DNA from 2 places in the Bradyrhizobium sp. UFLA05-108 genome. Region 1 is predicted to be linked to the other one. Evidence: predicted binding sites of a transcription regulator. Region 1 holds the regulator's gene; the other holds the start of a gene.
The links. Region 1 encodes LexA, which represses DNA repair genes until DNA is damaged. Its sites were predicted from a motif close to TGTTCNNNNTGTGTTCNG; they were not measured.

Region 2: ruvC (crossover junction endodeoxyribonuclease RuvC) is a predicted target of LexA. The motif match lies at 2,336-2,353, and genes of this name have one in related genera.

The regions. Positions count from the first base shown of each region.
Region 1 covers NZ_JBANAZ010000020.1:64,823-69,214, reverse strand. The annotation lists gene SO140_RS16855 (HAD-IA family hydrolase) at 1-148, shown strand, start outside; gene SO140_RS16850 (hypothetical protein) at 282-515, shown strand; gene SO140_RS16845 (hypothetical protein) at 617-793, opposite strand; gene SO140_RS16840 (molybdopterin molybdotransferase MoeA) at 1,021-2,232, shown strand; gene lexA (transcriptional repressor LexA) at 2,408-3,106, shown strand; gene SO140_RS16830 (hypothetical protein) at 3,730-4,167, shown strand; partial or broken gene SO140_RS16825 (ComEC/Rec2 family competence protein) at 4,176-4,392, opposite strand, start outside.
Region 2 covers NZ_JBANAZ010000007.1:149,384-153,775, reverse strand. The annotation lists gene SO140_RS07565 (methyl-accepting chemotaxis protein) at 1-1,216, opposite strand, end outside; gene SO140_RS07560 (YebC/PmpR family DNA-binding transcriptional regulator) at 1,429-2,175, shown strand; gene ruvC (crossover junction endodeoxyribonuclease RuvC) at 2,384-2,911, shown strand; gene ruvA (Holliday junction branch migration protein RuvA) at 2,908-3,525, shown strand; gene SO140_RS07545 (cytidine deaminase) at 3,572-3,991, shown strand; gene ruvB (Holliday junction branch migration DNA helicase RuvB) at 3,988-4,392, shown strand, end outside.

The sequences.
Region 1 (4,392 bases):
CGCCGCGATCGGCGTGCCGGCGAGGCGAATCGTGTTCTTCGACGATCTCTCCGAAAACATCGAAGGCGCGCGGGCACGAGGGCTGACCGCGGTTCACGTCACGTCGCCTCACGACGTCGGCGAGGCGCTGAAGGCGCTGGGATTCTAAGCACCCATTGCTGCGGTCGCTCAGCGTTCGGTTCCGGCCATCACGGGGAACTTTTTCAGCAAATTGTGGAACCAACTCACTCTGTGCATTTTTAGACAGAGTTCCCGGAACGGATCAACGCGTCGGGAGTCGTATGTCCGTTGGGATTTTCTACAACGGATGCGTGATCGTGTTGGGCAAGTCTTACTTCAACAAGCAAGCCTCGATCCTTCTCAAGTTCGCCAAGTCAACGTCGAATTCGCAGCTGTCCGCGAAGCTGGTCAGCAAGGCGGCGGATCTCAAATCGCAGGGCGACCCCCTGCCCGAGATGGATCACAGCCTGAAGGCGCCCGACGTCGATCCGGACAATGAAACGGGAGCCACCTGATGCTAGCCGTGAGCCTGGTTGTCGCCGTGGCATGCTTGGCCACCGTCATCCCGGTCCTTCTCGTCATCGAGACGATCGCGCGGCGTCCACGCTAGGCGCATTCAACTGCGCTTGGGTTGAGGCCGATCGAGACGCTGCCGTTGCGCGCGCATGCGGCTCGTCTTCTCCTTGAGCGCCTCGATCTCCTCGTCCAGCTTTGCGCTCTTCGATTTCGGCGGCTCATCGCCGCGCAGCTTCTCGAGCGCTTTCTCAACCGATAGCTTTGAAGTCTCTGCCATCAGGGTTCTCCCGGATGTCTCCTGACGCACCTGCGTGCGATGGCGCGCGGCAATTCTGAGCTGGAAGCGGAAAGGCGCGATATTGTCCTAAAGGGCATCCCTGCCGTTCCGGTGCTGGAGGGACAATTCATCTCCGCCTTCGTGATCGCCCCCTTTTGCCTCGAAGCCTGCACTCGGCTAGAACGCAACGCGACCTGTCCTTCGATTTGCTCAGCAGGAGTTTGCCCGTGGCCCTGATGCCGGTGTCCGACGCGCTTGCCGCAGTGCTTGCCGGCGTAGAGCCGGTGGCCGAGGAGATGGTTGCGCTGGATGCGGCCTACCATCGCGTGCTGGCGCGCGATGTCGCCGCGCGGCGTACGCAGCCGCCGCAGGCGATGTCGGCGATGGATGGCTATGCGGTGCGCGCCGCCGACGCGGCGACGGTGGACGCAGAGCTCACCGTGATCGGCGAGGTCGCGGCCGGCCGGCCATTTGCGGGAGCGGTTGGCGCGGGCCAGGCCGTGCGGATCTTCACTGGCGGCGTGGTGCCCGATGGCGCGGACGCGGTGGTAATCCAGGAGGACACGGTCGCAAACGGCAGGCGCGTCACGATCAAGGAGGCCGCGATCGCTGGACGGCACATCCGTCCTGCTGGCGTCGATTTCTTCGAGGGCGACGTGCTCCTGCGACAGGGAGCCAGACTCACCGAACGCGACCTCTCACTGGCCGCCGGCATGAACCATCCGGAGCTTGCCGTGCGTCGCCGGCCGAGGGTCGCGATTCTCGCGACCGGCGACGAGTTGGTGATGCCGGGCGCAACGCCCGGCGCGGGCCAGATCGTCTTCTCCAACGGCTACGCCCTGCACGCGCTGGCGCGGGCCGAGGGCGCCGAAACGGTCGATCTCGGCATTGCCGCCGATACGGTTGCGGCGACCACCGCCGGGATCCGCCGGGCCCGCGAGAGCGGCGCCGACATCCTCATCACGACCGGCGGTGCGTCGGTCGGCGACCACGATCTGGTCAGGCCAGCGCTCCAGGCCGAAGGCTTCGAGATGGCGTTCTGGAAGATCGCGATGCGGCCGGGCAAGCCGATGATGCACGGCCATCTCGGCGCGATGCGGGTGATCGGCCTGCCCGGCAATCCGGTCTCGTCCTATGTCTGCGGCTTCCTGTTCATGGTGCCGTTGATTCGCGCGCTTGCTGGCCGCTCGCGCGTTCATCACCGCCGCGAGCGCGCCGTGCTCGGGCGCGACGTCGGGCCCAACGACGTCCGCGAGGACTATTTGCGCGCACGGCTCGAGGAGCGCGAGGACGGCACGCTGGTGGCCGTTCCCGTCAACCACCAGGACTCCTCGCTGCTTGCGAATCTTGCTACCGCACAAGCACTTCTCGTGCGCGCGCCGTTCGCGCCAAAGGCCGAAGCAGGCACGCCTTGCGAGGTGTTGCGGCTGCCCTTGTGAGTGCAATCTGATTCGCGCGTGATGCGAACTTCGCCGCGTTCACACAAAATTAAGTGGTTGCGGAACACATATCGAACATATAGTGTCCGTTCATGATTTGTTTCGAGCATCTAGCGGCTTCTGCTGAATCTGGCGTCTCGGAATCGAACGACATCAACCGGGGGATTTGGTCGAGATGTTAACGCGCAAACAATACGAGCTTCTGCGGTTCATCAGTGAGCGCCTCAAGGAAAGCGGTGTGCCGCCCTCCTTCGATGAGATGAAGGACGCGCTCGATCTGCGCTCGAAGTCCGGCATTCACCGCCTGATCACCGCGCTGGAAGAGCGCGGCTTCATCCGTCGCCTGCCTAACCGCGCGCGCGCCATCGAGGTCATCAAGCTGCCCGAGCTTCAAGCCGCAGGCGCCGGCCGCCGCGGCTTCACGCCGAGCGTCATCGAAGGCAATCTCGGCAAGGTGCGGAGCGCCAGCGCGTCTGTCGACGACGGCGAGCGTCCGGTCGCCGTGCCCGTGATGGGACGGATCGCGGCCGGCACGCCGATCGAGGCGTTGCAGACCCGCAGCCACACCATCAGCGTGCCTCCGGACATGCTCGGCTCGGGCGAGCACTATGCGCTCGAAGTGCGCGGCGATTCGATGGTCGATGCCGGCATCCTGGATGGCGACATGGCGCTGATCCAGCGCAACGAGACCGCTGACACCGGCGACATCGTGGTGGCGCTGATCGACGACGAGGAAGCGACGCTCAAGCGTTTCCGCCGGCGCGGCGCGTCGATCGCGCTGGAGCCCGCCAACACCGCCTATGAGGTGCGCATCCTGCCGCCGAACCGGGTGAAGATTCAGGGCAAGCTGATCGGGCTGTATCGGAAGTACTGATTGCCCAGCAGAAAGTACCGATTGCCCGGCAGATTGCCAGCCATCGCACGGCGATACGGGCGGACGGATCGTCCGCTCCAGCAAAATAGCGTTGTCGCTTCCACTGTGATTATCCCTACACCTGCACAGAGCTAATCCTCAAGCATGGCAGGCGCGAATGCGCTGTGCGGGCTGCAGAGGACAAAACCCATGCGGCAGGTGATTTTAGGCGTGATCTCGGCAGCCTTGATCGCGGGATCGGCACCTGCGAGCGATGCAGCGCAACACCACGCCGCCCGAAAGGCCACGCCGCCCGAAAGGCAGAGCACGCGGCGGCAACCAGCGCGCCATTCCGCAATTCCAACAATGCGATCGCACCTGCGCCGCAGGCGAGCTGGCCCTCTTCAGGGTACTCCGCTGCCGGCGCTGATGGAAGCTCGCGTGAGTGAATGATGTGAACCAAGATAGAGTCTCGGCGAGAGGCTTTGTTCCTCGTTTGCCGGGAAAGATAATGTGATCGGGCGATGCGCAGACGGGCCGCAGATTTGCCCACAAACGCGATACACTCGTAGGCTTCCAACTCTGGTAGAGGCCTGCGCCTCCGGGGGGGCGCGGACCTGCTATCTCGCATGAGGAGCACTCCGATGTGTGACTACAGCCTACATGCCGTTGCGACCCGCCCCGCTCAAGTCGGCGAGACGATCGTCACGACAACCTTCCGCGGCACCTCGACGCGTGGATTTGCGTCGGAGCGTGATCTCTCGGTTGCCGTCTGCCTCCTGCCAGGCACCGAGCTCGCCTTCGCCGACAACGTCCGCTACGACAATCGCTGGATCTGGACGCGCACCGTCAATTCCCGCGTCGGCAAGTTCGGTAAGGTCGATCCGCACATTCCCGATCGTCATCATGATGCGATCGAATTCCCCGACGGCAACTACGTGCTGGTAACGCAGCTCGTCGAGGGACAGCGTGCCACGGTTCTGCAATTGCCGGTGACGCAGCCGCTCGGCGAGAAGACAGAGCAGCCCGCCGTCGAGCAGCACACGACCACGACGCCCACGACACGCCTGCCGATCGGCTGACGCGTCTTTCAATCCTCGGCCTGCAGGTCGGCCTCCGATGGCGTAGCATCCTTGCTGCGTGGAGTAGCCGGCCGCGGTGCGAGGCTGAGCTCGAAATCGCTATCGCCGGCCCCGGCCGGCGACCAGGGGCGGTTTGCGCTCCTTGCTTTCACCGTTTGCAGCGTGAAACCGTCGCCATCGCGCGATAGCGCGAGTGCGCCCTGCGTCTTCAGACGCTCGCGATCC
Region 2 (4,392 bases), on a different contig from region 1:
TCGACCAGAGCTTGTCCTCGATCTTTTCGCGCAGCTCGGCATTCGGCGCCTGGAACTGCGCCCGCGCGCCGGCCTTGGACTGCTCGGCGACGCGCAGGCGGCAGGCGCCGATATCCTGGAGCAGGCCGTCGATGGTCTCGTGCACCGAAAGCCTCGCTGCGTCCGCGCCGCCGATCAGGACGCCGTCCATCGCAATCTCGTAGACCGGCATCAATGCGCGGCCACCCCTGATCTCGAGCTTGAGATGGCAGGGCAGGCGCTCGGTCTTGCGGCGGTCGTCGCCGTCACTCTGCCTGAGCAGCACCGTGCAGCGCGATTTCAGCTTCTGCGCGAACGTCGTGACCGCCTTGCCGGCGCTGGAGACGCTTTCGCCATGCGCTTCCGCCGCCTTGGTGGCGGCATCGATCTCGGCGGCGCTGTCGCCGACGGATACGATGAATTGGGATGCGGTCGCGGCGTTGCCGGAGACTTCGCTGGTGGTCGCGGTCTGCTCGGCGACGGCGCCGTTGACGGTGTCGAACACCGGGCGGATCGCCTCGATCGCCTGCGAGATGCGGTGCACGGCTTCCGCCGAGCCTTCTGCATCCTTTTGCAGCGCTTCGATCTTCCTGGTGATCTCGTCGGTCGCGCTCTGGGTCTGCACCGCGAGCGCCTTCACCTCGGTCGCAACAACGGCAAAGCCTTTGCCGGCAGCGCCGGCGCGCGCCGCCTCGATGGTCGAGTTCAGCGCGAGCAGCGTGGTCTGGCGCGCGATCTGCGCGATCAGGTTGACGACGTTGCCGATCGCGGCGGAGGATTCGCGCAGGCGGTCGACATTGGCGCGGGCTTCCTGCGCGGCGGCGCTGGCAGCATCCGCAAGCTTGCCGGCCTCGCGGACCTGGGCGCCGATGCCCCGCGCGGACTGGGTGAATTTGTCGGCCGCGGTGGCAAAGGTGGTGGCGGTCGATTGCGCGGCGCTGCTGCGCCCCGTGAGCGCATCGGTGCGTTCGCGGATCGTCGCGAGCGTGTTGGCGGTCGCTTCCGCCCCGCCGGCGACCGATTGGGCGGCGCGCTCGAGCTGGCGGATCATCGCGCCGAGCTCGAGTTCCAGAAGCTCAAGAATTTCCTTGGCCGAATCGCCTTCCGGCGCAGCAACGGGCTCGGCCACGGCCTGGGTCACCTGCGGCGCTGCCGCGGCCTGTTCCGGCAGACGCTTCCGAAGGAATCCGAAGGCCATCAGGTTGCTCTTGTCGGGGGACGGGATGTGGATATTTTCACATCCCGAAATGAAGTCAGGGTTAACAGGTGCCTGATGGCGCGGCATCTGGCCCTACGATGCTACCTTCAAGTATACTCTTTCATTCCAGGGGGCTCGCGGCCTATAAGGCCCGCGCTTCGATCCCTTACATTGCCCCTGACCTTGGCTGACGATTCCTCGAGAGACCACGCATGGCCGGACATTCCCAATTCAAGAACATCATGCACCGCAAGGGGCGGCAGGATGCGCAGAAGTCGAAGCTCTTCGGCAAGCTCGCTCGCGAAATCACCGTCGCGGCCAAGCTCGGCACGCCGGATCCCAACATGAATCCGCGCCTGCGCGCGGCCGTGATCGCGGCGCGCCAGGAGAACATGCCGAAGGACAATATCGAACGCGCCATCAAGAAGGCGCTCGGCAGCGACGGCGAGAACTATGACGAGATCCGCTACGAGGGCTATGGCCCCGGCGGCGTCGCCGTCATCGTCGAGGCGCTGACCGACAACCGCAATCGCGCGGCCTCCGACATCCGCTCCTTCTTCACCAAATCCGGCGGAAATCTCGGCGAAACCGGCTCGGTGTCCTTCATGTTCGACCGCACCGGCATCATCGAATATGACCGCAGCGTCGCGTCAGATGACGCGGTGCTCGATGCCGCGATCGAGGCCGGCGCCGACGACGTGATCTCGAGCGAGAACGGCCACGAGATCTACGCCTCGACCGAAAGCTACCGCGATGTGGCCAAGGCGCTCGAGGCGAAGTTCGGCGAGCCGCGCAAGGCCGCGTTGATCTGGAAGCCGCAGAACACGGTCGCCGTCGATGACGAGACCGGCGAGAAGCTGCTCAAGTTGATGGACCTGCTCAACGAGCACGACGACGTCCAGAACGTCTACGCCAATTTCGAGGTGTCGGACGCGCTGATCGCGAAGATGGGCGGCTGAGGTCGTCTCGTGTCCCGGACGCGACGCGGCGTGAAACGCTGCGGCGCAGAGCCGGGACCCACGCTTCCCGTGCCGATGAGGGATGGGCCGCGGTTCAGCAGCGCATCACTGCGTGCTGCGCTGCGCCCGGGGCACGAGAGCTTAGTTCCCCTGTTACTTCCGTTCCGTTTCTGTTTCCCTCCCTCCGGCCAGCCGCTATCACTGGCCCATGACCGCGCCCCCGATTCGCCAGCCCGTCCGAATCATCGGCATCGACCCCGGCCTGCGCCGCACCGGCTGGGGCGTGATCGAGGCCGAGGGCAATCGCCTCGTCTATGTCGCCTGCGGCTCGGTGGAACCGCCGGACGGGCTACCGCTGTCGAGCCGGCTGCTCGCGATCCACGAGGGGCTCGCTGCCGTGCTCTCCAACCACAAGCCGATGGAAGCCGCGGTCGAGCAGACTTTCGTCAACAAGGACGGCGTCGCGACGCTGAAGCTCGGCCAGGCCCGCGGCGTTGCCATGCTGGCGCCCGCGATGTTCGGCATCACGGTGGCCGAATACGCGCCCAACCAGGTCAAGAAGACCGTGGTCGGCGCCGGTCATGCCGACAAGAACCAGATCGCGGTGATGCTGAAGATCCTGCTGCCCAAGGCCGAGCCGCCGTCGGCGGACGCCGCCGACGCCCTCGCCATCGCCATTACCCACGCCCATCACCGGCAGAGTGCCGCCCTGCGCTTGAAGGTGGTCGGGTTATGATCGGCAAGCTCAAGGGCCTGATCGATTCCTACGGCGAGGATTTCGTTATCCTTGACGTCGGCGGCGTCGGCTACCAGGTGCATTGCTCGACGCGCACGCTGCAGCATCTGCCCTCGCCCGGCGAAGCCGCCGTGCTCTCGATCGAAACTTACGTCCGCGAGGATCAGATCAAACTGTTCGGCTTCCGCTCCGACCAGGAGCGCGAATGGTTTCGCCTGCTCCAGACCGTGCAGGGCGTCGGTGCCAAGGTTGCTCTCGCCGTGCTCGGCACGCTGTCGCCGGCTGACCTCGCGAACGCGATCGCGCTGCGCGACAAGGCCGCGGTGTCGCGCACGCCCGGCGTCGGTCCCAAGGTCGCCGAGCGCATCGTCACCGAATTGAAGGACAAGGCGCCGGCATTCGCCAATGTCGATCCGCACGTCGTGCACCTCGCCGGCGCCGTCGACGACCAGCGCGCCCCGCGACCCGTCGCGGACGCGATCTCCGCGCTGGTCAATCTCGGCTACGGCCAGCCGCAGGCGGCAGCCGCCATTGCCACGGCGTCACGCAATGCCGGCGAGAATGCGGAAACCGCGCAGCTCATTCGCCTGGGTCTGAAAGAATTGTCAAAATAGACTATCCTGCGCGGCCGTTGACTGACGAAGGAATGTATTTCCCACCATGCTGAGCAATAAAGACAAGGAACTCATTGCCGCCGCGACCAAGGCGATCAGCCAGCGCTATCGCAACAAATGGCAGGAGGTGGGGGCTGCGATGCGCACCCGCGATGGCCGCATCGTCACGGGCGTGAACATCGACGCCTATATCGGCCGCAACGCGGTCTGCGCGGAGGCGATCGCGATCGGACGCGCCATTACGGAGACGGGCGATCACGGCATCGAGACCATCGTCGCGGTGCGTCATCCGAAGCCAGGCGAACCCGGCGATATCGCCGTCGTCTCGCCCTGCGGCATCTGCCGCGAGTTGATCCATGACTATGACGCCAAGGCGCGGGTCATCGTTCCCGACAACGGCCGCGAGCCGAAGGTTGCGAGCATCGGCGAGCTGTTGCCGAACAAGTACCGGCGAGGCAACGAGTGAACACGCCCTCCCGCATCGTCACGCCCGAGCGCCGCAGCGACGATGTCGGCGACACGGCGCTGCGTCCGCAGTCGCTCACCGAGTTCGTCGGCCAGCAGCAGGCGCGCAAGAACCTCTCCATCTTCATCGAGGCTGCGCGCAAGCGCGGCGAGGCGCTGGATCACGTGTTGTTCGTGGGGCCCCCCGGCCTCGGCAAAACCACGCTGGCGCAGATCGTGGCGCGCGAGCTCGGCGTCGGCTTTCGCGCCACATCGGGCCCCGTGATCGCCAAGGCCGGCGATCTCGCCGCGCTTCTGACCAATCTGGAAGAACGCGACGTGCTCTTCATCGACGAGATCCATCGCCTGAGCCCCGCAGTGGAAGAGGTGCTCTATCCCGCGATGGAGGATTTCCAGCTCGAC